Regions from separate parts of the Pseudoalteromonas sp. MTN2-4 genome, predicted to be linked through region 1. Evidence: predicted binding sites of a transcription regulator. Region 1 holds the regulator's gene; each other region holds the start of a gene.
What was found. Region 1 encodes MetJ, which represses methionine synthesis genes. Its sites were predicted from a motif close to TAGACGTCTAGACGTCTA; they were not measured.
Positions count from the first base shown of each region.

Region 2: metA (homoserine O-succinyltransferase) is a predicted target of MetJ. The motif match lies at 6,169-6,186, and genes of this name have one in related genera.
Region 3: ACGHEH_RS03345 (methylenetetrahydrofolate reductase) is a predicted target of MetJ. The motif match lies at 7,794-7,811, and genes of this name have one in related genera.

Region 1 covers NZ_BTGK01000010.1:49,207-59,218, reverse strand. The annotation lists gene ACGHEH_RS18445 (penicillin-binding protein 1A) at 1-2,367, shown strand, start outside; gene metL (bifunctional aspartate kinase/homoserine dehydrogenase II) at 2,450-4,798, opposite strand; gene metB (cystathionine gamma-synthase) at 4,805-6,028, opposite strand; gene metJ (met regulon transcriptional regulator MetJ) at 6,326-6,649, shown strand; gene ACGHEH_RS18425 (malic enzyme-like NAD(P)-binding protein) at 6,731-7,984, opposite strand; gene rpmE (50S ribosomal protein L31) at 8,581-8,796, opposite strand; gene priA (primosomal protein N') at 9,051-10,012, shown strand, end outside.
Region 2 covers NZ_BTGK01000001.1:213,867-223,878, reverse strand. The annotation lists gene ACGHEH_RS01065 (YgfZ/GcvT domain-containing protein) at 1-605, opposite strand, end outside; gene ACGHEH_RS01060 (glutathionylspermidine synthase family protein) at 690-1,859, opposite strand; gene ACGHEH_RS01055 (DUF1190 domain-containing protein) at 1,888-2,472, opposite strand; gene ACGHEH_RS01050 (DUF350 domain-containing protein) at 2,481-2,885, opposite strand; gene ACGHEH_RS01045 (PilZ domain-containing protein) at 2,928-3,299, opposite strand; gene ettA (energy-dependent translational throttle protein EttA) at 3,423-5,096, opposite strand; gene ACGHEH_RS01035 (DMT family transporter) at 5,199-6,086, opposite strand; gene metA (homoserine O-succinyltransferase) at 6,250-7,197, shown strand; gene ACGHEH_RS01025 (homocysteine S-methyltransferase family protein) at 7,187-8,242, shown strand; gene metH (methionine synthase) at 8,253-10,012, shown strand, end outside.
Region 3 covers NZ_BTGK01000001.1:717,515-727,526, forward strand. The annotation lists gene ACGHEH_RS03300 (response regulator) at 1-279, shown strand, start outside; gene ACGHEH_RS03305 (hypothetical protein) at 455-694, shown strand; gene ACGHEH_RS03310 (peroxiredoxin C) at 907-1,512, opposite strand; gene fadR (fatty acid metabolism transcriptional regulator FadR) at 1,750-2,463, opposite strand; gene dsbB (disulfide bond formation protein DsbB) at 2,752-3,270, shown strand; gene ACGHEH_RS03325 (DUF6170 family protein) at 3,278-3,583, shown strand; gene ACGHEH_RS03330 (ComEA family DNA-binding protein) at 3,633-3,929, opposite strand; gene ACGHEH_RS03335 (YebG family protein) at 4,147-4,464, shown strand; gene ACGHEH_RS03340 (M16 family metallopeptidase) at 4,554-7,433, opposite strand; gene ACGHEH_RS03345 (methylenetetrahydrofolate reductase) at 7,853-8,809, shown strand; gene ACGHEH_RS03350 (hypothetical protein) at 9,177-9,491, shown strand; gene ACGHEH_RS03355 (PepSY-associated TM helix domain-containing protein) at 9,488-10,012, shown strand, end outside.

The DNA of each region.
Region 1 (10,012 bases):
GTAAAATCTGATATCCCTAGTGTTGAAGTTTTAAAAGAAGTTCAACTTCAAACACCTATGCAAGTTTTTACCAAAGATGGAAAATTAATCAATCAATTTGGTGAAAAGCGACGCATTCCCGTCAAAATAGATGAAATTCCTCAACCACTACTCAATGCATTTTTAGCGACAGAAGATAATCGCTTTTATGAACACTTTGGTATCGACCCAATAGGCATAGTGCGTTCAGCAATTGTATTGATCAGCACTGGTCAAAAGAAACAAGGTGCCAGTACAATCACTATGCAGCTGGCTAGAAACTTCTTTTTAACCCGCGAAAAGGCTTATATTCGTAAGGTAAAAGAAATATTCATTGCGCTTCACATAGAGCAATTACTATCAAAAGATGAAATTTTAGAACTGTATTTAAATAAGATTGAATTAGGCCACCGTTCATTTGGCATTGGTGCTGCAGCACAGGTATATTACGGTAAAGAGTTACACGAGCTTACATTAGCGCAAATGGCCATGATCGCAGGCTTACCAAAGGCTCCTTCAGCGCTAAACCCTATCAGTAACCCGACTCGCGCTAAATCTCGCAGGAATGTGGTTTTAGGTCGAATGCTGACAGAAAAATACATCTCTCGCAGTGAATATAACGAGGCAACACAAGCCCCTATCACTGCAAAACGCCACGGCGCTGAAATAGAGCTTTATGCACCTTATATTTCTGAAATGGTCCGTGCGTATATGGTAGAGCGCTACGGCGCTGACAAAGCATACAACACTGGCTTTAGAGTTTACACGAGTGTTGAATCTGAAATTCAACTTGCCGCACAGCAAGCACTCATTAACAACCTACATGATTACGACATGCGCCACGGTTATCGAGGGCCTGAAGCCGTGTTATGGCAACACGACACAGACCCAACCCCTACCCGAGCTGAGCTACTTAAAACACTCAATAGCGTTAATGAAATAGCTCCTCTCGTCGCAGGTATTGTCACGCATGTTTATGAACAAAGCGCTGAGGTGCTATTAAAATCAGGTCAATCTGTAGTCATTGAGTGGGATGGCCTTAAATGGGCTCGCGCATACATCAACGAAAAACGACAAGGTAATGCCCCTAAAACTGCGGCCGATGTAGTTTCGCCTGGTATGCAGATTTGGTTACGAGAAAATAATGGCTGGCAATTAAGTCAGTATCCGCAAGCATCGAGTGCCATTGTATCTTTAGATCCAAAAGATGGCCGCATCAAAGCCTTAGTCGGTGGTTATAGTTTCGCACAAAGCCAATATAACCGTGCAGTGCAAGCGAAGCGTCAGGTTGGTTCAAACATTAAACCCTTTATTTATTCAGCGGCATTAGAAGACGGTTACACACTTGCTTCAATTATAAATGATGCTCCTATCAACCACTGGGATAAAAGCTTAGGTGTGGCATGGCGACCTAAAAATAGTCCTGAAGTTTATAGTGGCCCGATTCGAATTCGTCGTGCATTAGCGCAATCAAAAAACGTCGTCTCAGTTAGATTGCTCAGAGGTGTTGGTTTACAGCGCTCTGCCGATCATTTACTTAAATTTGGCTTTGCTGATGAAGACATTAACCGCAGTGAATCTTTAGCATTGGGTAGCGCTGCAATCACACCATTAGAAATGGCACGCGGCATGAGTACCTTTGCTAATGGCGGTCACCTAATCGAACCTTATTTTATCAATGAGATAACAGACGCATATGGTAACTCACTAGGTAAAGCCCAACCATTAATCGCATGTGATGAAGAACTGCGTCTCGAAAATACCATGCAATGTGCACCACAAATAATCAGTGAACAAAATGCTTTTCTCGTCTCAAGTGCATTACATAGCGCGATTTGGGGTGGTGGTAGCTGGAAACACAAAACAGGATGGGTTGGTACAGGTTGGCGAGCCCAAGCTTTAAAACGTAGAGACTTATCAGGTAAAACAGGTACTACCAACAACTCAGTGGATACTTGGTTTACAGGCTACAATCGAAATGTATTAACCACAGTGTGGGTGGGCTTTGATGATGCAAGCAAATCTCTTGGTCGCGCAGCATATAACAGCAATTTAGGTAAAGGCCAAGCCGTAGGTGCTGAAGCCGGTGCGATTACCGCTCAGCCAGCTTGGGTGCGCTTTATGAAAACGGCACTTCAAAACGAACCGCTCGCACCGGTTGACCCAGCACCAGGCTTAACTTCTGTTAGAGTTGATTTAAAAACTGGCTTATTAAGTTCTAAAAACGATCACACTAGCCGTTTCGAATACTTTGAGTCTGACACTGTACCTACTAAATATGTACAGCAAGATAAGTCAAAAACTCCATTCTCTTCTGACTCTTTACCTGAACAAGATGAGCTGTTTTAATTAATATAAAAATCGCCTTAACAAAAAAGCGAAGTGTTAAAAACACTTCGCTTTTTTGGTTCTAAACTGGCTTAGCTATTCACTACTTAAGATTCTGACATAGCCAGAATAAATCTGAGTGAATGCCTGCTGCAGTCACTTCTTTACCTGCTCCAGGCCCTTGGATAACCAGTGGGTTCGCATCATACCATAGCGTTTTAACTACAAAGATATTATCGCCTGGTGTTAAATTGGCAATCGCAGAGCCTTGTTCAGCAAACGCAATACCCACTTTTGCGTCAACCTTGCCATCTTCCGCGATACTTAATAAGCCGGTATAACGCAGTTCGCAATTATTGGCTTTCGCCTGTGCAAACTTAGTCTCATAAAACGCGTCTAGCTCATTTTTCTTAGCAAGAAAATCTTGCCAGCTACCCGCAGCTAAATGCTCAGGCATTAATGGCTCTAAACCGATATCATCTACATCCAGTGAAAGACCAAGCTCTCGAGCAAGAATTAACAACTTACGCTGCATATCTCGTCCCGATAAGTCTTCGCGAGGATCTGGCTCGGTATAGCCCATAGCTTGTGCTTCTAGCACTAAATCTGAGAAAGCTTTGCTGCCATCATACTCGCTGCACAGCCAAGACAAAGTGCCCGAAAACACCCCTTCGACCTGAGTGATTTTATCACCACTATTTTGCAAATCAGCTAATGCAAAATTAACTGGTAAACCCGCACCGACACTGGTGTTATAACGCCAGAGTAAATTGCGCTCTTCAAGCTGTTGACGCAAAGACAAATACCAGTCTTGTTGAGCTGTGCCGGCATACTTATTAGCACTGATAAGGTGGCAATCACGCTTAACGAACTCTGGGTATAACAAGCTAAATGACTCACTCGCAGTGATATCAACCACCACTTTATGCTCATAATCTAGCTCTTCAATACGCTCTAGCACTTCATTTTGCTCGTATGCTTGCGCTTCATTTTGCCACTGAGTTTGCCAGTTATCTAAATTCAAACCACTGGCTGCAAATAGCATTTGCTGTGAACGTAATAGGCCAACGACTTTTAAATCAAATTGCGCTTGTAAACGAGCAACCTGAGTTTGGCATTGTTCAAGGAAAACTTCTCCGACATTACCTAAGCCCGCTATGATAACGGCCAGCTCTCGGCCTTTATTCACTAGTTTGTCATGTAGAATCGCCAAAACATCGCTGTCAATCGCTTGGTCAGTTAAGAACAGTGCATAATCTTCGTCACTGTGCGCAAACCTGAGTACGACGTCTTGCTCTGCTAGTACTGATTTCGCCTGCACTTCTAACGCAGCTATGTCCGCCTTTGGTGCTACCAACGCAAAGCCTTGTAAGTGACTTTCAACCAAAGTGAGACGCCCTGTAAAATATTGGCTAACTTGATGTGTAAAAGCGCCTGGTAGCAATAAGAACTCTTCACCATTTTGTACAAAGTGATGAATGCTGTGCTGAATAAGCTGACTCACTTCTCGCACTTCATTTACACCTAAACGATCAACACGCACAAGATCTAAGTTATCAAATGAAGTAATAAAACGTTTCGCCTTGCTGTAACCTGCTTTAACAATTTCAGTACCTGGTGCTTCAGGGTCAAAACTGCTACGAACCTGCAACTTGATGCTCGTACTTTTCAAAGGAGATAAAGTTTTAGCATGCAATACAGGATTACCTAAACGCGCCAACAGATTTGCCTGCTCTCGACAAACTTTAGGGTATTTAATTGCATTGCTGACTTTACGAGGATCAGTACTGAATACACCTTGCGTATCGGTCCAGATTGAGACTGCTTCTGCGTCGCTATAATTTGCTAACAATGTTGCACTGTAGTCACTGCCATTACGTCCCAACGTCACAGTATTGCCTTGGTCATCTGCTGCAATAAAACCTGTGACCACAAAAATATGATCGTTATCTAAGGTCGCTAAACACACTTGCTTATTTTTTTGATGCACTAATTGACCGTTATGTACAGTAAATAACGTTCTGGCATCAATCGGTTGGGCTTGTAAACCGCTTTCAGATAGGTAGCTCGCTAGAATGCGCGCAGACCATAATTCACCATGTGCTAATAGCTCAGCTTCATTTAGAGTTTTACTGTTCGCGGCTTGGGTGATAACTTGTAATTCAGTCAATAGAGTATCGGCTAGTTGGCGCTGCTTTTCACCCTGGAATAATGCATTAATCAGTTCGATTTGATGGTTCTCAACCTGCAACAAAATATCGTTAAAACTTTGCTGCTCTTGCTGCTGATAGCTTTGCCATAGTTTAACTAGGGTATTGGTGGTTTTACCTGCGGCAGAAACCACAACACAATCGCCCAACTGACACTGGCCAACCACGATTTGTGCGACAGCCTCATAACGCGAAGCCGAGCTTAAGCTCGACCCACCAAATTTATGTACTACTCTTGTCATTTTCTTTTACCAAAGTGCCGGATGGGCAGGTGTTAATTTACAAGCTTTGCTATCAGCAGACGCAGGTGCCTTGCCTGGCTGTGTTTTAGCAAAAGCCGCTTCGAGGTCTGCAAGTAGATCTGCTACTTCCTCAATACCAACAGAAATACGGATCAAAGTATCGCCTACACCTGCTTCTAAGCGTGCTTTAGGTTCCATGCCTGCATGTGTCATGGTCGCTGGGTGGCAAATTAAACTCTCAACACCGCCTAAAGACTCAGCCAACGAGAACTCTTTCACTGTTGTTAAGAATGCCGCCGCATCTTCAAGACCACCTGCGATATCAAAACTCACCATGCCACCAAACCCTAACTGCTGCTTTTTAGCCAGTTCGTGTTGCGGGTGTGATTCAAGACCAGGGTAATACACTTTGCGAACGTACTCAGACTGTTCTAAGTATTTGGCGATAGCTAGGGCATTTTCTTCATGTTGTTTAAGGCGTACTTTAAGGGTTCTTAAACCACGTAATGTAAGATAACTATCGAATGGCGCACCAGTAATACCAATGTTATTTGCCCACCAAGCCAGCTCTTCACCTAACGCTTGAGTTTTCGCAATCACCGCGCCACCAACGACATCAGAATGGCCGTTAATGTATTTCGTGGTCGAATGCACCACAATATCAACACCAAATGAAATTGGGTTCTGTAGCGCTGGAGATAAAAACGTATTGTCAGCCCCCACTAAAGCACCCACTACATGGGCTGCATTCACAACCGCCTCAATATCTGTAAGACGAAGAATTGGGTTACTCGGCGTTTCAATCCAAACCAGTTTAGGTTTGATCTCTGCAATTTGTGCAAGACTGTCAGTGCGAGTTAAGTCCAAAACCTTCAGCTTTAACAGACCGCGCTTTTCAAGTGATGTAAATAAACGATAACTGCCGCCATAACAATCATGTGGAATAACTAATGTATCGTCGTGATTTAAAAGTTGTGTTACTAGGTGTACAGCTGCCATACCGGTCGCTGTGATGATACCTTTTTCTCCGCCTTCAAGCTGTGCTAATGCTTCAGCTAGAATATCGCGATTTGGGTTACCGCTACGACCATAGTCATAATCACGCTTAGTATCGAAATCAGCGAACGAATACGTTGTTGAAAGATAAAGAGGAGGCACAACCGCACCATGATGCTTATCGGCTTCGATACCATGTCTGACTGCGACTGTTGACTTATTGCGTTGGCTCATATCACCACCTAGTATATGGATGTTTAGACGTCTAAAAGGTTAGATGATCAAATTAGAGAAGTCAAAACATTTATACTGCTAAATGGCTATTTAACTAGAATTTGACTATCTTTTTTAAACCGATAAAATTTCGCCACTTCGTTAACTAATATTGTTAATAAGACTGGGTTTTTGACCATAAATCGGTACATTAACCTTAGTTTGAGTTGGGCGTTAGTCAAACTAAGTCAATTAAAACCGTCGCAAACGAGCGTAGTCTTATTGGCAGTAATTACTCTTAAGGCATCAGAAAATATTATGGCTAAATGGAATGGTGAATACATTCACCCTTATGCAGAGCATGGCAAAAAATCAGAACAAGTGAAGAAGATCACCGTATCTATTCCTTTAAATGTATTAAAAGTATTAACTGATGAGCGTACCCGCCGTCAGGTGAACAACTTGCGCCATGCAACAAACAGCGAGTTACTGTGTGAAGCATTTCTGCATGCCTTTACAGGCCAACCGTTGCCGAGCGACGAGGACTTACGTAAAGACAACCCAGAGAAGATCCCTGTTGAAGTGCGTAACATTATGAAAGAGATGGGCTTAGAGATCCCAGAGATTAACGAAGAAGGTTAATCAGCTTTTTTGTTATTACAAAGAAAACATAAAAAAACCTCGCCGTTGCGAGGTTTTTTATTAATCTAGTCTTTTCTAAGATTAAGATTCAAATTGTGCCATGTAGTTTTCTGGTAGTTCGATTTGCGCAACGCCAGAATCAATCGCAGCCTGTGCTACAGCTTTAGCAATGCGAGGCAATAAACGCGGATCCATTGGCTTAGGAATAATATACTCAGCGCCAAACTCTAACGACTCAACATCGGCTGCTTTAAGCACTTGCTCAGGCACTGGCTCTTTCGCAATACCACGAATGGCCTCTACCGCTGCGATTTTCATTTCATCGTTAATCGCTGTTGCACGCACATCAAGTGCACCACGGAAGATAAACGGGAAACATAAAACGTTGTTAACCTGGTTAGGGTAATCTGAACGACCTGTCGCCATAATTAAATCGTTGCGTGCACCATGTGCAACTTCTGGATTAATTTCAGGGTCAGGGTTTGAGCATGCAAACACGACTGGCTTGTCTGCCATAAGCTTTAGGTCTTCTGGAGAAAGTAAATCAGGGCCAGATACACCCACAAACACATCGGCTTCTGCAATTACATCTTGAAGCGTACGCTTATCAGTGTTGTTAGCAAATAGCTTTTTATACTCGTTTAAGTCATCACGACGCGTATGGATAACGCCTTTACGGTCTAGCATGTAAATGTGTTCACGCTGTGCGCCACATTTAATCAGCAGTTCCATACATGCGATTGCTGCAGCACCTGCACCTAAACATACAATGATAGCGTCATGAATGTCTTTGCCTTGTACTTCCAGTGCATTCAACATACCCGCAGCAGTTACAATCGCAGTACCATGCTGGTCGTCGTGGAATACAGGAATATCACAACGCTCTATGAGCGCTTTTTCAATCTCAAAACATTCTGGTGCTTTAATATCTTCAAGGTTGATACCACCAAAGGTGTCTGCAATATTCGCAACCGTATTAATAAAATCTTCTGTAGTGCGGTGCTTTACTTCAATGTCGATTGAATCTAAGCCTGCAAAACGTTTGAATAATAGCGCTTTACCTTCCATGACTGGTTTAGAAGCAAGTGGGCCTAAGTTACCTAAACCTAAAATTGCAGTGCCATTACTGATCACCGCAACCATATTGCCTTTACCTGTATATCGGTAAGCATTAGCAGGATCTGCAGCAATTTCTCGAACCGGCTCAGCCACACCTGGGCTGTAGGCCAACGCAAGATCTTTAACTGTTTCGGCTGGTTTAGTTAATTCAACACTGATTTTACCTGGAACGGGATGAGCGTGGTAATGTAAAGCTTGTTCACGAAAGTCTGACATGACGCGATTTTTTCCTGCAAAGAAGTTAAAAGTGAGAGTGAAATAATTTGCAATAACTAAAAGATACTCGCTTTCTAGATATATTCAAGCAATTTCAGGTCTATCCACTTTTTAGCGAAATTTATCTGCAAGATGCCGTAATTTTGCAGATTTTATGAAACATTCTTTTAGCTTTTTTGACATTTTACTGACCTAAAAAAGGGTCAATACGTTTAATAAACCAGCAATTTATACGACTAAAAATGTCACCATACCAAACATAGAAAGAAAACCCAACTTAGCTACATTTACCGCACTTTAGACTCTTTTAAACACATTTAGATAACTTTAACTCTAAAAAAAACCAGTTAAAGCAACCATATCTTTGAGAAAGCTAAAGACAATCTCGATAAAAAGTGCAAAGTTATGCATTTAGTTATTACGCCATTTTCTACGGCTGTGCTACGAAAAGGGTTTGATGTATCAGAAATAATTTTGCAGAAGAACGATCAGATAAGCAATGCCAAGCCAGCTGGAAATAATGAATATTCAGAAGATTAATGAGATTCAGACATAAAAAAGCACCCAAATGGGTGCCTTTCTCAAACAAGCGATGCTTATTTCTTGCTGCTAAGAGCACCGAAACGCTTGTTGAAGCGATCAACACGACCACCTGTATCAAGGATCTTCTGCTTACCAGTGTAGAACGGGTGACATGAAGAACATACGTCTAGGTGAATGTCTTTACATAGTGTTGAACGAGTTTCGAATTTGTTACCACATGAACAAGTTGCTGTGATTGACTCGTACTTAGGGTGGATACCTTCTTTCATAGTAAACCTCTAGGTTAGGCCGTATCGCTCTCCAAACCCGAAGTTTGGCACCATACGTAGTTATATTCAAATTAGTGGACGCGTATTTTATTGAAGTAGTCCGAGATCTACAAGCAATAATTGCACAAAAAGTAAATAAATTCGGCGTTCATTGCACCCAATCCATTGAACAGCAATTTACCTCACGTTTTTCACTGGGATTTCAAGGTCTGCTTTAGTACATTATAACCATCTACCGCCATGTTCGAACATTCATGCTATTTGTTGAAGTTGCCCTAAAAGTCCCACTACATAGAACCTTTGATTATAAAATCGACCCGAATATTACAGTTCAAAAAGGCTGTCGTGTATGGGTGACTTTTGCCAATAGAAAATTGGTCGCCATGGTCGTTGATATCAAGACTCAGTCAGGTGTGCCCGATAATAAAATCAAAGACATTACCTCTGTCATTGATGAGCGCCCTATTATCAGTGATGCTTATCTTACCTTTTTGAAATTTACAGCACGTTATTATTGCCACTCGCTAGGCGAAACCATTTTTACTGCGCTACCAGCATCTTTGCGTCAAGGTGAGCACCCAGATAAAACCCAAGTACCCGATTACACACTCACTGAGGAAGGAAAAGCTTCTCCCAAGCTTCGCGCTAAAAAGCAATTAGCATTGATTGAGCATTTAAAAGGCTCGGGCGTAACGAGCCTCACTGAGTTAAAAGCATTAGGGTTTACAACACAACAAATTAAACCGCTCAAAGAGAAAGGCTTAATCACAGAAGCCATTAATCACTGTGAAGCTTGGTCGTCAGACACACTTGAGATTGCAAGCAAACCACGCCTCAATGAAGAGCAAGCTGCCATTTGTGCTGCCGTTAATCAACAAGCAGGGTATCGCACTTTCTTAATTGAAGGCGTCACGGGCAGTGGTAAAACTGAAGTTTACTTACAATGTTTAGAGAAAGTACTTAATGATGGTAAACAGGCCCTGGTTTTAGTACCAGAAATTGGCCTGACGCCACAAACTGTAAACCGCTTCAGGCGTCGCTTTCCAAATACTCCCATTGATTTATGGCATTCAAATTTAACCGATAATGAGCGATTACACACTTGGCGACGCGCTGAGCAAGGTAGTAGCGCGCTAGTTATCGCAACTCGCTCAGGGATTTTCTTACCTTTTAAAAGCCTAGGCATGGTCGTGGTAGATGAAGAGCATGACGGATC
Region 2 (10,012 bases), on a different contig from region 1:
TTTTTAAAGCTAATGCCACCGATTGCTTGAAGGTTGATCATTTGCGGTACAAATTCTTCAATGTAATCAGTGCTTAGAGATGGCTCACCGGCTAAAATGGCTGCTTCTGTAAACTCAGTTGCATCGTTTTCAAGGGCAATGCCATTAGGTAATTCTGCGTTATTGTTTAATAAAACAACTAGACGAGTTTCATCGAGTTTCAGGGCAATACCGCCAGCAAACTCACAACTATTGTGTTCGTCTGAGAATGAGATCTCAAATTGCGCACAGGTTGCAGAAAAGTCGTTGGTTAAAAGTCCGAAAAGTTTTGGGCTTTCGTGGAGTTCGATTTCTACTTTTGCAAAAACCCCGTACTTTTTTAGCTCTCTCGCTGAAGCTTCACATTCAGCAGGGCTGCCTAATAAATAAAACTTTGATTGATGCTTAAATAACTTAAATGCACCCCAAAGCTTGCCCTTAGGTGAACAATGACCTGCCCACAGAAATTGCTGTTCGTTAATTAAATTCAAATCTTGTGTCAGTTGGCCATGTAAATAGTTAAGCTGATCTTGGCCTGAAACTGAAATGAGATGTTGGTTCAAAGGAAAAGCACGTGCGTGCGACATAGTATTTATCCCTATGAAATGATTTATGTTAATGGTAGCGCATTTGAGAATACGCTTAAATGGCTTTAACTTAAAAGCTGCAAATTAGCCCAAGATTATATGCGGTACAAAGCGACTCAGATCTTGTGTGATTAAAGAGCTGTCTTCTCGAATACTCATAGCAACAGCTTCATCTTTTACCATCCAGCTACCAATTAAAGGGTAGTTGCCATCAAAATTTGGTAAAGCATGAAATGCTTGATAAATAAAACCTTCATCACCATAGTCGCCCCCAGAGCTAGCAAGTGTTTTGCCTGCTTTGGTGATTTCTATATTTGCCCCTTCACGAGAGTAAAGCGGCTTCTTAACGATACCAGCGGCACTATCGAGTTTGTGCTTATCTTTTGAAAAATAAGCAGGTAACAGGTTTGGATGACCTTCATACATTTGCCAAAGTAAAGGCAAAATCGCCTTATTTGAAATGATGGCTTTCCAAGCCGGCTCTAACCACTGCATTTTTAAATTCGATAAAGCAGGTGCAAACTCATCGGTAAACATAAACTCCCAAGGGTAAAGTTTAAACATCCAACTTATGGGGTTATTGTTCAAGTCGGATAATTGGTTGGCGTCATTAAGACCAATGTCTTCTACAAAACAAAAGCCAGTTTTTAAACCCGCCTCCATGGCACAGCTGCGCATGTATTCAACTGTACCTAGATCTTCTTCTGTGTCTTTGCAGCACGAGAAATATAAACGTTGAGCACGATGAAAACGATGAAGCTGTCGAAAATGTTTTATCAGTGCTTCTTGTAAGGCATTAAACTGGTCGCTTTTTCTAGGCAGTTGTCCAGTATCTACCATATCTTCAAGCCAACGCCATTGAAAATAACCTGCTTCAAATAATGATGTGGGCGTATCAAAATTTGCTTCGAGTAATTTTGCAGGGCCAATGCCGTTGTAACTAAAATCAAAGCGGCCGTATAAATGCGGATCCCGTCTAAACCAAGAACGACGAATTAAATCCCACTGTTGTTCTGGGATGGCAAATAGCTTCATGAGCTCATCGTCGTCACAGACCTTAGAAACTAGCTCTAACAGCATTTGATTGAGTTCGACACTAGGATCTTCTATGTCTTGCTCTATTTGCTGTAAAGTAAATTGGTAATAGACACTTTCATCCCAATAAGTTTCACCGTGCATGGTATGAAAGTTAAAGCCAGTTTCTTTGGCGAGTTGTTGCCAGTGTGGGCGAGGCAGGGATGATCTTCTGAACATAATGTGAAACTATAGGTTAAGCTTTAGCTTAACCTCCCCAGCTACTTCTTGAAGCACTACGACCAAAACCACCGCGTTTACGAGTAACGGGCTTTCGTTTTGCTTTGTAGTTCACTTTACTTGATTTGACGAGTGTAGAACCGCTACTACTCGCAGTGGCTACATAGTCATTGTTAGAGTTACGATAGCTAAAGAAATCGTCACGGCTACGGTATAAAGGTTTGGCACCTGAATAGTATTTGCCGCCTAACATGGCACGCTTATGTTTACGTTTCTTCTTTAGGGCATCGAGTCCTTCATCAACGGCTTCAGCGACTAAGCCTATCATGAAGCCTGCCATTAAAGGCTGCCAAATCCCGCCGTTTGATTCGCATCTATCGAAACCAAAATCACCTTCACATAATTGCTCGGTGGCGTAACGCGGTGCTTCATTCAAGTGTTGTTCAAGTGCTTGTTGATACTCAGCTTGACAAGTTTCTAACTCAATACCAAAAGAGTTACATTCCATCGTATCTTGGAATAACAAAGCAGACTCTTCATTATCACCACAGCCTGCAAGTGAGCCAGTAGCGCCCATGAATAAAGTCAGTTTAATGTGTTTGCTACGTTTCATCAGGCCTCCTAGTAAGTCATACAGGCGGCGTTTAAAACTCCCGTAGCCAATGAGGCTGCACCCAAAAATAAACCAGCACTCAAATGTTGTGCTTCAATTTTTTCAGACAGCTTCGGCATGTATAAGCGAACAGTAAAAAATGTAACTAGCTGCATAATGCCTGCAATCACACCCCAAACCGCGAAATCTGTAAGTGACACCGCATTCACCGCTGCACTGGCGATTGGTAAAATAAAGCCGATTAAAGTACCGCAGAAAGCAACGGCAGCAGCAGGGTTGTTTTCTTTCATTAAACGCCATTCACAGTGTGGCGTAATATAGGTATACACAAATAAAAAGCACAGTGTAATAATATAACCGATTACAAAATAACTAATAAAAGGCAAAAACCCTTGTAAAGATTCCAAAATCATTTTTTATCTCTTCTTATATCTGATAGTTAGTTTTTAATTTGTTTAAGCGTTTTTAAAAGCAAGTTGTTCGATTTCTCGATGCAGTACTGCATCGTCACCCACATTGAGTTCAATCAAGCGTTTCAGATGTGTCACACTTTCAAGGTCGATTTGATTACAGTGAAGGCCTAAATATTCACTTTCGACATGTCTTACTTCGACTTCCATTGAAATCAGTACATCACTGTCTGGTAAATGAAACTTTAGGTTAGCGGCTTCACCTTGTAGGGGGACATAGCCTACAGGCAAGGTGATCAATGCGCCTTTTAATGAAAGGTCGAGTACTTGGCAATTGTAATCACCACTGGCAGTCATTAAGGTCGCCGGGTTTGAAAACAAAATACGCGTAAAACGTCTACGTTCTTCCATCATCATTCTCTCAATATTCTAGATAATCTAAGCATAGATATTAATACACTTAGGCTACAGTGTAAAAAAGCCCTGCATAAACAGGGCTTGTAATAATGATTTGCAAAAGTTAGCTAATGCGTAGATTATTTAGCTAATTTTCTTATACTTGATACGCTTAGGTTCAGCAGCTTGTGCACCGTAAGTCTTTTTCAACCAAGCTTCGTACTCTGTATAGTTACCATCAAAGAAGTTCACTTGACCTTCGTCACGGTAATCAAGAATATGTGTAGCGATACGGTCTAAGAACCAACGGTCGTGCGAGATACACATTACACAGCCTGGGAATTCTAAAATCGCATTCTCAAGGGCACGAAGTGTTTCAACGTCTAAGTCATTGGTTGGCTCATCCAGTAGTAAAACGTTACCGCCAGCTTTTAAAAGCTTAGCTAGGTGAAGACGGTTGCGCTCACCACCAGATAGCTCTTTTACAAACTTTTGCTGGTCGTTACCTTTGAAGTTAAAGCGGCCAACATAGGCACGGCTTGGGATCTCAAAGTTGCCAATTTTCAGTACGTCTTGACCGTTAGAGATCTCTTGGAAAACAGTGTTACTGTCGTCCATGTTATCACGGAACTGATCAACCGCAGCGAGTTCTACAGTTTCACCAACATCAACAGTACCAGCATCTGCTTGCTCTTGGCCTGATATCATTTTGAATAACGTTGATTTACCTGCACCGTTAGCACCGATAATACCAACGATTGCACCTTTTGGTACGCTGAAGCTTAGATTGTCGATAAGTACACGGTCACCATAGCCTTTAGTGAGGCCATTTACTTCAATTACTTTATCACCTAAACGAGGACCCGGTGGGATGAATAGCTCATTTGTTTCGTTACGTTTTTGGTAATCGCTTTGCTGTAGTTCAGAGAACTGCGACATACGCGCTTTAGATTTAGCTTGGCGCCCCTTCGGGTTTGAACGCACCCATTCAAGCTCTTGAGCAATCGACTTTTGACGTGCTTTTTCAGCTTTTTCTTCTTGTTTAAGACGTGCATCTTTTTGTTCAAGCCAAGAAGAGTAGTTACCTTCCCACGGAATACCATGGCCACGGTCAAGTTCTAAGATCCAACCAGCAACGTTATCTAAGAAGTAACGGTCGTGGGTAATAGCCACAACAGTCCCTTCATAGTCGTGTAAGAAACGCTCTAACCATGCAACAGACTCAGCATCTAAGTGGTTGGTTGGTTCGTCTAGTAGAAGCATATCTGGCTTTTCTAGAAGCAAACGACAGATAGCAACACGGCGACGCTCACCACCCGATAAGTGCTCAATTTTTGCATCCCACTCAGGAAGACGAAGTGCATCAGCAGCACGCTCTAGTGCGTTATCTAGGTTGTGGCCATCATGTGCTTGGATAATAGCTTCTAGTTGACCTTGCTCTTTTGCTAGAGCGTCAAAATCAGCGCCATCCATTGCATATTCAGCATAAACTTCATCAAGGCGCGCAAGAGCGTTTTTAACTTCGCTTACAGCTTCTTCAACAGTTTCACGAACTGTTTTGTTTTCGTCTAATTGAGGTTCCTGAGGAAGATAGCCGATTTTAGTACCAGCAAGTGCATTCGCCTCACCTTCAAACTCTTTATCAACACCTGCCATGATGCGTAAAAGAGTCGATTTACCTGCGCCGTTTAGACCAAGTACACCAATTTTCGCACCAGGGAAGAAAGATAATGAAATATCTTTTAAAATCGTACGTTTAGGTGGCACCACTTTGCTAACGCGGTGCATTGAATAAATAAACTTATCTGGCAATGCCATAGATGAAACCTTTCATGTTCAAAATTAACTTGCATATTGTAGAGTTTACCTAGCGATTTCGTCAATCAAACAGCAGGTTATCTCTCTTTTAAACTCATGAAATTAACTCAAAACCAACAACGCTACACCAGAAAAAGCAATTAACCCACCCAATATCATATTCCTTGTCATGGGTTCTTTGCGCAGGGCACCAATGGTCATCACCATCAGTGGGGCGGTTGCGAAAATAGTTTGTGCGATAGCCGGATCGGTATGTTTGACTGAAATAAGCTGCAACCAAAGGCCAATAAAAGTGCCAAAAAACACCGCGACAAAAAGCCATTGCTTTTGACTTATGCCATTCAAGGTAATGGCTTGTTTGAGATTTTGTTCTTTTAGACATGCGACAACGCAAGCGACAGCCAGTGTGCCTGAAAATAAACGAATAAAAGCAGCCCACAAACTACCAATTTGTTCAGCGTTCATAGCACCTTTTGACATCACCATACCTGCCGCTTGGCAAGTTGCTGCAAGTAAGGCAAAACTAACGCCTTTGATGTAAATGCTGTGCTCAACTTGAGGTAATGGATTTTTAGGTTTAATTGCCAACAAAACGCCTAAAGTTGTGATAACAATACCAAGCCATGCAAGACCACTGAGCCATACGCCTAGCAATACAATATTTAGAACTCCTGCAATGGCTGGCGCGAGTGATTCAATGACAAGTGTACGTGCTGGGCCAATATTTCTAAGTGCAGCAAAATAAGCACTATCGCCAATAGCAATACCCAAAATGCCGCTGACAATAAGCCAAGCCCAAGAGCTGGCTAATTGCGGTAAAGGGCTGGCAGGCATAATTAGCAAAATTAATAACATCAGTGCACACGCAATTATGCCCTTACTGACGTTTAATTGCAGGGGCGATAAATGATGGCTAAAGCGTTTGTATAAAATTGTAGATGACGCCCAGACTATGGCTGCGCTGATTGCGGCAAGTTCACCGATCCCCATTTTTTTTCTCTTTATATAATGATGTTTGACGCGTGAATTATCTAAGTAAATTTTTCAGTTGCAAACAAATGAGTTGAGATTTTAGACATCTAAACATCTAGAGGTTGAATTTTTCGACTTTACGTTCATAATGACACCCATAAATTAAGTTGGGGAGAATTGTATGCCGATCACCGTAAAAGATGAGCTACCTGCCATTGCTACACTCAGACATGAAAATGTCTTCGTGATGCCTAAATCACGTGCAAGAACGCAGGAGATCCGTCCGATGCGCTTGGCGATTCTTAATCTCATGCCCAACAAAGTTGAAACCGAAGTGCAGTTTATTCGTTTACTTGCGAATACGCCGCTTCAGGTTAACGTCGATTTATTACGTTTAGATACGCATCGTAGTTCAGAAAATTCTGAGCAACACTTAGATATGTTCTATCGCTATTTTTCTGATGTAAAAGATGAAAACTACGATGCCATGATCATCACAGGTGCGCCGCTGGCTCATCTGGAATATGACGATGTCATTTACTGGCAAGAACTCAAAGAGCTATTTGATTGGGCTGAAAACCATGTGACCTCAACATTATTTTCTTGTTGGGCAGCCCATGCGGGTTTGTATCATCATTACGGTTTAAAGCGTGAACTTCGAGATGATAAATTATGCGGCGTATTTAAGCACCGTTGTTTGTTTGAGCATGGTGCGCTAACTCGTGGTTTTGACGATGAGTTTTTAGTTCCGCATTCTCGCTATGGTCACATTGACCTGGCTAAAATACAAAATACGCCTGAACTTGCGGTGTTGGCTGGCTCAGAAAAAGTGGGTGCGTATTTAATTAAAAACCAGTCTGGCAGTCAGGTGTTTTTAACTGGTCACCCTGAATACGATGCTGATACTTTACAAAAAGAATATTTACGCGACCTAGCTAAAAGCCCTGATGCGCCTAAGCCAGAAGGGTATTTCCCGAATAACGATGCTGAGCAAAAGCCGAGTAAAACATGGCAAAGTCATGCCTTTTTGTTATTCTCAAATTGGCTGAATTATTACGTTTACCAAACAACCCCATACGATATTAACTTAGTTAGCCAAGATGTAAGGACTAACAACTATGCCGAATAAAAGTGCAGCCTTAAAAGAGGCTTTAAAACAACGTATTCTTATTTTAGATGGCGCCATGGGTACCATGATCCAAGAATATAAATTTGAAGAAGAAGATTATCGCGGCGAGCGCTTTAAAGATTGGCATGTGTTAGTGAAAGGCAATAACGATTTATTAAGCCTAACTCAACCTGATGTCATTGCAGATATTCATCGTAAATATCTAGCAGCTGGTGCTGATATCATTGAAACGAACACTTTTAACGCGACCACCATTTCGATGGAAGATTACGAAATGGGCAGTTTGAGTCGTGAAATTAATCTTGAGTCGGCTAAATTAGCACGTAAAATCTGTGATGAGTTCACTGAGAAAGAGCCGCACAAACCGCGCTATGTAGCAGGTGTATTAGGTCCAACCTCGAAAACGTGCTCAATCTCACCAGATGTGAACGACCCTGGTTATCGTAATATTACCTTCGATGCGCTGGTTGAGGCCTATATTGAGTCTACGCTTGCTTTGATTGAAGGTGGCGCAGATTTAATTTTGATTGAGACGATTTTCGATACGTTAAATGCGAAAGCTGCGTCATTTGCGGTAGAAGATGCGTTTGAACAAGCGGGTATAACGCTACCAGTGATGATCTCAGGTACTATTACCGATGCTTCTGGTCGCACACTGTCAGGGCAAACAACCGAGGCATTCTATAATTCAATTCGCCACATTAAACCCATTTCAATTGGCTTGAACTGTGCACTAGGTCCAGACTTATTACGTCCTTATGTTGAAGAGCTGTCGCGTGTGTGTGAAACCTTTACTTCAGTCCACCCTAACGCGGGTTTACCGAATGAATTTGGTGAGTACGACTTAGAAGCTGATGAAATGTCATTAGAAATCATCGACTGGGGCAAAGAAGGCTTCATTAATATTGTCGGTGGTTGTTGTGGTACAACACCTGAACATATTAAAGCATTTGCTAATGGCCTTGCACAAACTAAACCAAGATCTCTGCCTGAGCTAGATGTGCGTATGCGCTTGGCGGGCCTTGAAGCGTGTAACTTGAATTAGGAAGTATCAGATGACGCAACAAAATACCGCAATTTTTACCAACGTTGGTGAGCGTACCAATGTTACTGGTTCTGCAAAATTCAAACGCCTAATTTTAGAAGAAGATTACGAAACAGCCCTTGATGTTGCGCGTGAGCAAGTAGAGAACGGCGCACAAGTTATCGACATCAACATGGATGAAGCCATGTTAGACTCGAAAGCGGCGATGACCAAATTCTTAAATCTGATTGCTTCTGAACCAGACATTTCTCGCGTCCCTATCATGGTTGACTCGTCTAAATGGGAAGTCATTGAAGCGGGCCTAAAATGTATTCAAGGTAAGGCGATCGTTAACTCGATTTCACTGAAAGAAGGTGAAGAGCCGTTTATCCGTCAGGCTAAAATCATCAAGCGATTCGGCGCTGCAGCCGTTGTCATGGCATTTGATGAAACAGGTCAAGCCGAAACAGCCGACCGCAAATTCGAAATTTGTGAACGCTCTTATCGTATTTTGGTGGACCAACTAGGCTTCCCACCCGAAGACATCATCTTTGACCCGAATATCTTTGCGGTAGCAACTGGTATTGAAGAGCACGATAACTACGCGGTCGACTTTATCGAAGGCACACGTCGCATTAAGCAAAATCTGCCACACTGTAAAGTATCGGGTGGTGTATCTAACGTGTCATTCTCGTTCCGTGGTAATAATCCGGTTCGTGAAGCGATTCATTCAGTGTTCTTATACCACGCTATTCAAGCAGGCATGGACATGGGCATTGTAAACGCCGGTCAGCTTGCTGTTTATGATGATATTCCTCTTGAGCTGAGAAAAGCCGTAGAAGATGTTGTATTAAATACCGACCCTGGCGCAGGTGAGCGACTGGTTGAGTTGGCCCCTAAATATTCTGGTTTAGCGCAAGCTGAAAAAGTGGAAGATTTAGAGTGGCGTACATGGTCAGTAGAAAAGCGTTTAGAACACGCACTTGTAAAAGGTATTACCGAGTATATTGAAGAAGATACCGAAGAGTGTCGCGCTTCAATGGATAAACCAATTCAAGTGATTGAAGGTCCATTGATGGACGGCATGAACGTGGTGGGTGATTTATTCGGTGCTGGTAAAATGTTCTTACCTCAGGTTGTAAAGTCAGCCCGTGTAATGAAACGTGCCGTTGCTTACCTTGACCCGTATATTGAAGCGGAGAAAGAAGAGGGCGCCACCAATGGCAAAATCATCATGGCAACGGTTAAAGGCGACGTACACGACATTGGTAAAAACATTGTAGGCGTAGTACTGCAATGTAATAACTATGAAGTAGTTGATTTAGGTGTGATGGTACCTGCTGAGAAAATTTTGCAAACTGCCATTGATGAAAAAGCCGATGCCATTGGTCTATCGGGCCTTATTACGCCATCGCTTGATGAAATGGTTCATGTTGCGAAAGAAATGACGCGTCGTGGTTTTGATATACCATTATTAATTGGTGGTGCAACGACTTCTAAAGCTCACACTGCGGTTAAAATTGAGCCTCAGTACGACAAAGGCGTGGTTTATGTAAACAATGCCAGCCGTGCGGTAGGTGTGGTATCAAGCTTATTAAGCAAAACACAAAAGCCGGAATTTTTAACAAAAACCACTGCTGAGTACGAAAAGGTTCGTGAGCAACAAGCGCGTAAAAAGCCACGCAGTAAACCGGTTACTATCCAACGTGCCCGTGATAATGCCGCAAAGCTTGATTGGGATAGCTACATGCCACCTGTGCCGAAAAAGCTCGGTGTTACAGAGTTTAGAGA
Region 3 (10,012 bases), on a different contig from region 1:
GCTGAAGATGGTGAACAAGCGATAAACTTCTTAAACGAACAGATGTTTGACCTCATTGTCACTGACTTTAATATGCCAAATGTAAATGGCCAAGAGTTAGCTGAACATATTCGTAACTCAGGTGAGCACTCTCATATTCCTATCTTAATGGTGACATCTGAAGCCAATGACACTCACCTTGCTAACGTTGCACAGTCTGGTGTTAACGCATTATGCGACAAACCTTTTGAACCTGAAGTGGTTAAGCAGTTACTGCACTCAATTTTAGAGCAAGATTAACTAAAACTTAGTTTTTTTTACCACTTTATGTTGGTGAAAATAATCAAACATTATTTTCACCAACCTTCCACCAAAATATAAAGCAAATAAAAACAACAACTTAAAATATTTTTATCTATTGGCACAACCTTTGTAATAGTTATTGCGACTAACTAATCATACAAAGGAGAACGTCATGAACTCACTAGTTAAAGCAACATTAATCAGCACGGTATTATTAACAGCTTCTTCAGTACAAGCTAATGAAAACCCGATTACAGCTGAAATTAGCAATCTGATCTCAAATGCGATTAGCGCAAGTATCAAAGAAGTTAAGAAAAATACACTTGAGACAGCATCTAAAGTATTGAAGTCTGAATCTGATAAGCATGCTAAGAAAGCAGTTAAAAACGACAAGGAAGAAAACAATGGCTAATGAATTAACGCTAGTGAGTCTTTTGGCAACCCCAGTTATCAGCCTGTTTGCCGTTTATTTAAGTGTTGAACTATTCAAACGCGTTGGCCAGTTAAATTTATGGGGGTAAGTATATGACTTGCACAATTTACTCCCAAAGAACATCATTTCACTATTTTTCGCAGGCACAAAAAAGCCCGCAATCGCGGGCTTTTAAAAACTAAAGGGCTAAATTATAGCTCGCCTTCGTTCTCAGCTAGGAACTTAGCAACACCTTCTGGGCTTGCGTCCATACCTGATTTACCTTCAGTCCAACCTGCAGGACATACTTCACCGTGCTCTTCGTGGAACGCTAGTGCGTCAACCATGCGAAGCATTTCGTCGATGTTACGACCTAGAGGAAGATCGTTAACTACTTGGTGACGTACGTTACCTTCAGCGTCGATTAGGAATGAACCACGGAAAGCAACACCAGCTTCTGGGTGCTCAACGTCGTATGCTTGACAGATTTCGTGCTTAACGTCAGCAACTAAGTCGTATTTAACTGGACCAATACCACCTTCGTTTACTGGTGTGTTACGCCATGCGTTGTGTGAGAATTGAGAATCGATTGAAACACCGATCACTTCAACACCACGCTTTTGGAACTCATCGTAACGCTTGTCGAAAGCAATTAGCTCTGAAGGACAAACGAAAGTGAAGTCTAGTGGGTAAAAGAATACAACCGCTTTTTTACCTTTAATACGCTCGTGAAGGTTGTAACCATCAACGATCTCACCGTTACCTAATACTGCTGCTGCTGTAAAGTCAGGTGCCTTGCGGCCTACTAATACACCCATGGTTTTCTCCAATTAGTTAGGGTTATATCCAATGCAAAATGACAATATCAATTTGCTTTGACACTTATTATTGAGGCTAGTTAGAAAAAAACAACCCCAATTAAAAATTTTCACAAGTTTATGGGGACACTGAAAAAATTGAAAATCAAATAAACCGATGGCACCCATCTGTTTTTTTGATTGAACAAAAGGCGCGCATAAAAAAAGCCCCTGCGGGCTTTTTTTTATCAATAGAGTTTAGTCCATGATATCTGACGGCATATCACCACGGATCTGCTGCCAAATCTCACCACTTTGATGACCGTATTTTCTTAATAAAGAAATTGAACCGTCGAAGTCGCCTTTTTCAGCCAGCGCTGTAAGATCTAAATAAAATTGTTTGGCCAGTGCGCGAGTACGTGGATCTGAGAAATAGTGACCACCAATCTTAGAGTAAAGGCCTTTAAAACCATTAAGCACCAAAACATAAATTCGGTTGTTACCTGCTAACGCTAGCTGATGGTGAACTTGATAGTCGAAATCTGCAAATGCCTGAGCGTTATCTTCTAAGTCTTTACTCTTTTCAAGCGTTTCAATTACAGCCTGTGGATTTACTTTAATTGCCGCACGCGTATAAATTGCGCTGATGTTGGTACGTGCAGACAAAAGCTGATCAGTCAGCTCTGGCATTTTATCTTCATCAAGACGCGCAAGTGTCTCAAGAATATTTAAACCTGATGTTTCCCAGAAGTTATTTACGCGGGTCGGTTTACCATGTTGGATCGTCAACCATCCATCACGCGCTAAGCGCTGTAAAACTTCACGTAACGTTGTGCGAGTTACGCCAATCAGCTCAGAGAGTTCTCTTTCAGCTGGTAAAATTGAACCTGGTGGAAATTCACCATTCCAAATTGATTCAACAATATATTCCTCAGCAAATCCCGCTGGGCTTTTAGCTTTAAAAATTCTCATCTAACACCGCTTTTATCTTGGCAACTGCAATTTAATCCACTGATTGTACCAGATGCTTTACAACTAACAAGTAAAGAAATCGCCCTGTTTTGCAATTCATTTTTTGTTCTATGGGTTAAGTAAAATTAACAAATACCGTTAATTCTTGCAGCTTGTAACCTCTGTCAGCATAATACCCTCAACATAATTCAGTTTCGCAGCATTTAGGTTCACTTAACCTAAAAAGTTGAACCTATTTGAAATGCAAGTTATCTGACAGCTAACTTAATATAACAATAAGAGAATCTTATGAACTGGTTGAACACCCTTCCTACTTCCAGAAAAGCGTGGGGCCTGTTGGCACTGACAGCATTTTTACTTGAAGTCACGGCTTTATATTTTCAATACGCAATGGACTTAGAGCCTTGTATCATGTGTATTTATCAAAGAACAGCTATGTTAGGTGTGTTTGCAGCAGGTCTTATTGGTTTTATTTCCCCAAGTAACGGGATTTTCCGTGGTATTGGCGCTGCAACATGGGGCGTAAGTAGTATTTGGGGTTATATGTTGGCAAAAGAGCATTTAAATATGCAAACCACCACTGATCCATTTGCGTTCACTTGCGATATTGTTCCTAACTTCCCCGAGTTCATGCCATTACATGAGTGGATCCCGGCATTTTTTGCAGCAACCGGTGATTGTGGCAGCATAGACTGGCAGTTTGTTAGTCTAAGCATGCCTGGTTGGATGGAAGTGATTTTCGCATTATATGCGATCAGTTTCTTAGTTGTTTTACCTTTTATTCTTTGGTCTTTAGTAAAAAAGTAAACTTATAATGCATTTTAATCTTCGCAATATTGAGCAGTTAAAGCCTTACAAGCTTCGTGATAAACAACAAATCATCGCCATTGCTTTGAGTCACTTAGAAGCGCCTGAAAAAGTGTTATTAGGCTGCTGTAAGCTCGCCATTTTGATGCCATTTTTTATCTCTTTGGCTTATTTTGAAGGCTGGTATTTACTACCACCTTTGTTGTTGGCTGGTATCTTATACCCTCTTCTCACTACGCCGCTGGAAATTGCATTTACCAAAAGCAAACTGAGCGATGCCATTGCTGAGTTTGAAAGGCAAAACCAAAACTAGAAAAGGGCAATTTTGCCCTTTTCTAGTTTTTCATCTGAGCATTTAAAGCTTAAAACTTTACCTTCCCTTCTAACTTAGCGACGATGCTTTTACCAACCCCTTTAACAGCCATTAAGGAGTTAAGGTCGTCAAAAGGTCCATTTTGCTCCCGGAAACTAACAATGGCCCTCGCCTTGCCTTTTCCGATCCCTGGCAATTTTACAAGCTCTTCGAGAGAAGCTTCATTAATATTAATTGTCTGATAAATTTCAGATTGAATTTCTGGTGACGCTTGTTGCTGTGCAGATTCTGCTAATACAGTTGGTGCAACAAACAAACTAGTGGCTAAAAGTAATGCTTTGATCATATTTCCCTCCTGGAAAATCCTTGAAATTTAATAAATGACGGGTAGAACTCCTTACCCAAATTACTCATACGAGCAATATTAAATAAAGATGACAATGACATGAAAGTCAAACTTAATACCTATCCACATAACTAAAGTATTAATATTGACCTAATAGCTTGCAAAATAGGCCTTAAAAGATTACTGTATAAAAAAACAGTGCAATTGGGAGTGTATCATGGCTGTTGTTGTTAAGTATGTGGTAGAAAGAAATGGAGTCGAGCGCATGACCTTTACCAGCAAAAAAGAGGCTGATGCTTACGACAAAATGCTTGATGTTGCTGAGTCTTTAGAAGAGATGCTAGGTAAAGTAGATGTGCCGCTGAGTGAGCAACAAGTTGAGTCATTGGCATTAGAAATGGCGAAGCAAAAAGATGACTTTATTAATGTACTTAAAGGTTCAAAACCAAGTACACCTGCAAAAAAGTCAAAGAAAGATGCTGATGTGAATGATAGCGATGCTGATGAGAATGTTACACCTATCAAACAAGCCTAACAGTACTTATTAAGATAATTAAAAAGCCGCTCAATGAGCGGCTTTTTTGTCGCTGTCACAATATAAGTTGCGACAGAGAAAGTATTTAATTACTCAAATACTTTCTCTACATCCAACACTTCAATGTTTTTCGCAGGAATGTTCAGCTTATAGCTTTCAATTTGCTTATCTTCATAGATAAGTGCTTCAGGCTTATCTGAGTTATATTTCAGTGGTGAAACAGTTTCTTTTGCAAGACGATTTTGCATGTCTTTGCCGTCACCTGTGATGAACACATAATGCACATCATCAGTTTGCAGGTTTTCACGAATAACGCGGTTCACATCTTCCACTGTCAGTGAAGCAAGTTGTTTACGAACGTACTCAACAAAGCTTTCTGTGTTGTAGAATTCGCTATCAAGTGCATAACCTAGCTGACGATCTTGGCTTGCCACCAGCTGAGGCACAAAGTTGCTCAAGAAGTTACGTGTTGCATTAAAGTCCGCTTCAGTCATGCCATCTTTAATTAGCTTGTCTAATTCAAACAAAGCAACGCGCGTTGCGAAATGCGCATCATTGTTTGAACGAAGTGGACGTAACCACACTTGGAAGATTTGCTCTGAACGACCTAGGTTCGCATCTGGCTTAGTTTGGAACATACCACGCGGGAAGTACTCAATATACGCATAGTCACCATAGTTCATACCACGTACCTGACGAATGCGTTGATATAAGAAGCTGTTTGAGCTTCTGTGCTCACCAAAGTAAGAGCGAACTAGCCAAAGTGCAGTCCAATCTTTGGAGCTACGGATTGTGTCGATTGGGAAACCAAATGATACTGCTGTAGATTTCGCATTTTTCTCAACAATCGTCGCATGACGGCCCGCTAGTTTAGGCGCATCAGGAATGCTTAAACGCGCTTCATCACCTTTTGGTAGGCTAGCTAAATCATTCAGCATCTGTGTTTTCACGTCATTGTCTAAATCACCCGTAATACCCACGTTTAACTTAGCTTGGGTGAATTGTGATGCATAGAATGCTTTCACGTCATCTAGGGTTAACGCTTCAAGGTCTGACAAATCACCTAAGTTATAACTTTCATAAGGGTGACCTTCGTATAGCTTATGATAAAGCACTTCTTTACCCAGCTCTTCGTCATTTGAAGATTTCAAGCCCGCTTTAATGCCATCAATTAGCTCTTTCTTAAGACGTTTAAAGTCATCTTCTCTAAAACCTGGGTTTAACAATTGCTCACTAACAAGTGCATACCACTGCTCAGCGTTATCTTTGTGTACGCGGCCACGTAAAGAAATCATTTCTTTATCTAACTGATAGCCAAAGCTACCTGCAATTGGATAAAGTGCTTTCTGAATTTCTTTGTAGCTCTTAGTTTGTGAGCCACCACGTGCGATCATAGCTGCTGTTAATGCCGCTACACCCTTTTTGCCTGCCGGATCAGCTGCTGCACCAGTGTAAAATAATAAGTTCACATCAACCAATGGTGAACTATTGGTTTTATCTAGTACCTTGAAGTGACGTTCAACAGGCTGGCTCGCTTGTTTAGCAAGCGCTGATACAGACACTTCTTTATCGAAACCAGAAACAGTCTCAAGTGCAGACATGGTCACGGTCGTACGACCATTATCGACGAAGTATTTGTTTGCAATGTCACGAATGTCTTCAGCTGTAATGGCATCTGCAGACGCATATAACTGGTTGATCACTTCTGGGTCACGCTCAAAATGCATATAGCTTGCAAGCGTTGACGCAATGGCTTGTGATGAATCTAAGCCATTGATGAAGCTGTATTTAAGGTTTGACTTCAATGCTGCTAACTTATCTGCATCCACCAGCTCAGTGCGTGCTTTAGCATATGTTTTTGCAATTGCATCACGTACTGCGGCTAAATCTTCTTCTTTTTCAACTTTAACAAAGACATGTAATAAACCTGGGTCTTTTGTCTCTGCATTATAAGTAAACATTTGGCTAGCAAGCTGTTTGTCTACTACGAGCTCTTGATATAACTCTGAATTCGAAGAGAAATAAAGCTGTGAGATCAGATCAAGTGCTGCGCGATCTTTTTTAGTCGGCTGCCAAGCCGTGCCTTTGTATGATACCAGTAACCAGTGACCCGGCATGCCTTCGAACTGTTCATGCACATATTTAGGCGCTTGTTGTTTTGGCTCTACCGGAATATCCGCTTGGTAGTCACCTTTTTTCCAATTGCCCCAGTGCTTCTTAACCATATTCATGGTCTCTTGCGGGTCAACATCGCCCACAATCACTAGTGAAACATACTCTGGCTTGTAAAAGCGTTCAAAGAACGTCTGGCCATACGCCATTTGATCAGGCATTGCTTCAATATCTTCGAAGAAGCCCATTGTGGTGTGCTTATAAGTGTGCTTTTCAAATGCTTCTTTACGCACAGCCGCAAGTAACTTACGGATAGGGCTGGCATTATTTTTTAAATACTCGCCTTTAACCGTCAGTGCTTCAGTACGAAACTGCTCTTCTGAGTACTTTAGGTTTTGGAAAATGTCCGCTTTGATTTCAAGTACTTTGTCTAAATGTTCTTTAGAGAAATTTAAGTGGTAGTTTGTGTAATCGTTTGTCGTGTAAGCGCGGTTGTCTACCCCTGAGTTTTTCAGAATATCTGCATACACATCTTGTGGGAATTTTTCAGAGCCTTTAAACATCATGTGTTCAAAGAAGTGAGCAAAACCGGTTTTGCCTGCTTCGATTTCATTTCTAGATCCTACAGATACCGGAATTTGTAGCGATACAACATCAGGATAATCCGTTTTAACGACCATCACACGCAGACCATTTTCTAGTTCTTCTAACACATAGTCTTGTGCAAATACTTTGTTCTCTACAGACGCTGATGCAACAGTGGCATTCGCTGTATTGCTTGTCTGTGAATTGTTACTCATACAACCTGACAGCGCTAAAGTCACTGCAAGGCTAGTTGCCAAAAGTTTAAATTTCATGTGATTTCCAAATTCAGTTTTTATTTTGTCATACCATTCCTCTAAATTGAGCAATCTATTTTGAGGTAAGGAAAACTTGTCGATAACTAGGCGGAAATTTTGCTATTTAGTTGTTCTAAATGAGAAATTCCCAACGAAGTTAGCGTCAGTTTTAGTCTCTCAGAATGATTGAGTATTATTGAGGATTGGTATCACATATGACACAGCTTCAATTATGCAATAAATTGCTGTGACTCGCTCATTTCAAAGCAAAATTTATGTAAAAAAATATATCTGAGCTACTGAATTATCTCTTGCGCCTCAAAAACAACATGAGAGAAATTCATAGTGTTTGAATAAGTTTCATGAATAAAATCTATCTAGACGTCTAAATGGCTGCTATATTTACCTCATCAGCACAACCAATGGGAATGAGGACCATGGCTTTATCATTACAAGAGAAAATTTTGGACCCTAATCAAGGCGTATATTTAATTGGTACTACTCCGCCAAAGATGGGGACTGATGAAGCACAAGTCAAAACCATTGCACAAAAGCTACTTGGCCGTTTACATGAAATTGAATATGACGGTGTCGTTATTTACGACATTCAAGATGAAAGTAGCCGCACTCAAGTTCCGCGCCCTTTTCCGTTTAAACACACTGTAGATCCATGTGAATACAGCCAACTCGTTAAAGAACTTTCACAACTTGATGTCATCACCTATAAAAGTGTGGCACAACGTGAGGCGAGCGAATTTAATCAGTGGCTTAACAATACTAAAACTAAGCATGGCTTAAACAATCTTGTATTAGTAGGTAGTCCATCTTCAAATGGCGAAGTTAAACTTAGCCTGCCTAAAGCATACGAAACAATTGCAGAGCACCAAGATGACTTTTTCTTAGGTGGTGTGACGATTGCTGAACGCCATGCGAATAAGCGAAACGAACACGAGCGTTTGTTAGAAAAAACAGCACAAGGGTGTGAGTTCTTTATCTCTCAAGCAGTTTACAATGCACAGGCGACGATTGACTTAATCACCAGCTATGCTCGTAGTTGTCGCCAACAAGGGCTTGAGCCTAAACGTATTATTCTTACCTTTACCCCATGTGGCGGTGAGAAGACATTGCAGTTTATGGAATGGCTGGGTATTTCAGTGCCAGAAGCAACGAAATGGCGCATGCTTGACTCACAAAACCCATTAAGCGAGTCAATCCGCATCTGTCGTGAAAATTTAGACCTGATCATTCAAAGCTGTGCACATCTAAATGTACCGCTTGGTTTGAATATTGAAAGCTTAACTAATCGTAAAGAAGAAATTGATGCATCGATTAATTTATATCGTTTATTAAAAGCAACGATGGAACTTAATCTTGCAGAAAAACAAATAGCCTAATTAGACTAAATAACAACCAAATAACATCAATTCTCAGTCGCATTATCATTGATAGTGCGACTTGTCTGTGTATAATCTGTCCCTCTTTTAACAATCAAGTTTACATGGAGTGAGTAGTGCTATTCGTTTTTTTAACGTTTATAGCCGCTGGAGTATCTTTCATCTATGCGTCTAATCGACACCAATTGGCTTTAAACACCCCCATATCTCAAAAATTTAAACAGCTCGGCTATTTACTGTTAATTTCCTCAGCCGTTATCAGCCCATTTATTTTCAATGGTGCAGCAAGCGTTTTTATTTGGCTCATGCTAATTATGCTTGTGCTGATCATCATCCCCATCTCTAGTTTTTTGATTAGGAGCATTCTATGAGCCAGGCACATCAAAAAATTCAACCTCAATGGTGGGGCAAAACAGCGGTAGGTGTTTTTCTTGGATTAGCGTTGAGTTATGGCATTGTGGCGTTAATTGTATGGTTTGGGCCTGACAGTATTAACACTAACCTAAGCGACCAACGCCTACTCTGGAAAACCCAATTTAATATGTGGATTGTTACCCCAATCTGGATGTTGATTGTCAGCTTTATTTATATGTTCAAAACAACTAGGCAAGCATTTATATACTTGTTGTCAGCAAACTTAATCATCTACACGATATTTTTTGGCTTAAGGAGCATGCTATGAAAATAAGGGCCGACATTGTTCGAACATACCAAACACTTCACACGTGGACGGGGATCACAACCGGACTGTTATTATTTATAGGCTTCTTTGCGGGTGCATTAGTGATGTTCACTGACACCATAGATCAATGGAGCACACCTCCTAGTAAGCAGTTTTCTCAAGTGAGAGATGGGCAACATCAAGTACTGTTAAACCATGTACTTGCGAACGAAGAAAAAGCCATTAATGCCGTTACCCTTCACTATTCTGACAATCACTCTCCCATCACTTGGTATGAAGAAGGAAATGGCCGAGGTGTGAATGTAAATGAACAAGTTTGGCATGCTGGCTTCAATGAGCATGGAGAGATAAATAAAGAGCTAAGTCAAGTCAATCACCTGTCGGGTTTACTTGATTACTTACATCAAACGGGCGGTATTTTTGGCGAAATAGGTCACCACTTATTTGGTGGTTATATTCTTGGCATAGCCTCATTTTTGTATTTTATTGCTTTGATCTCAGGATTAATCTTTTTGTTACCT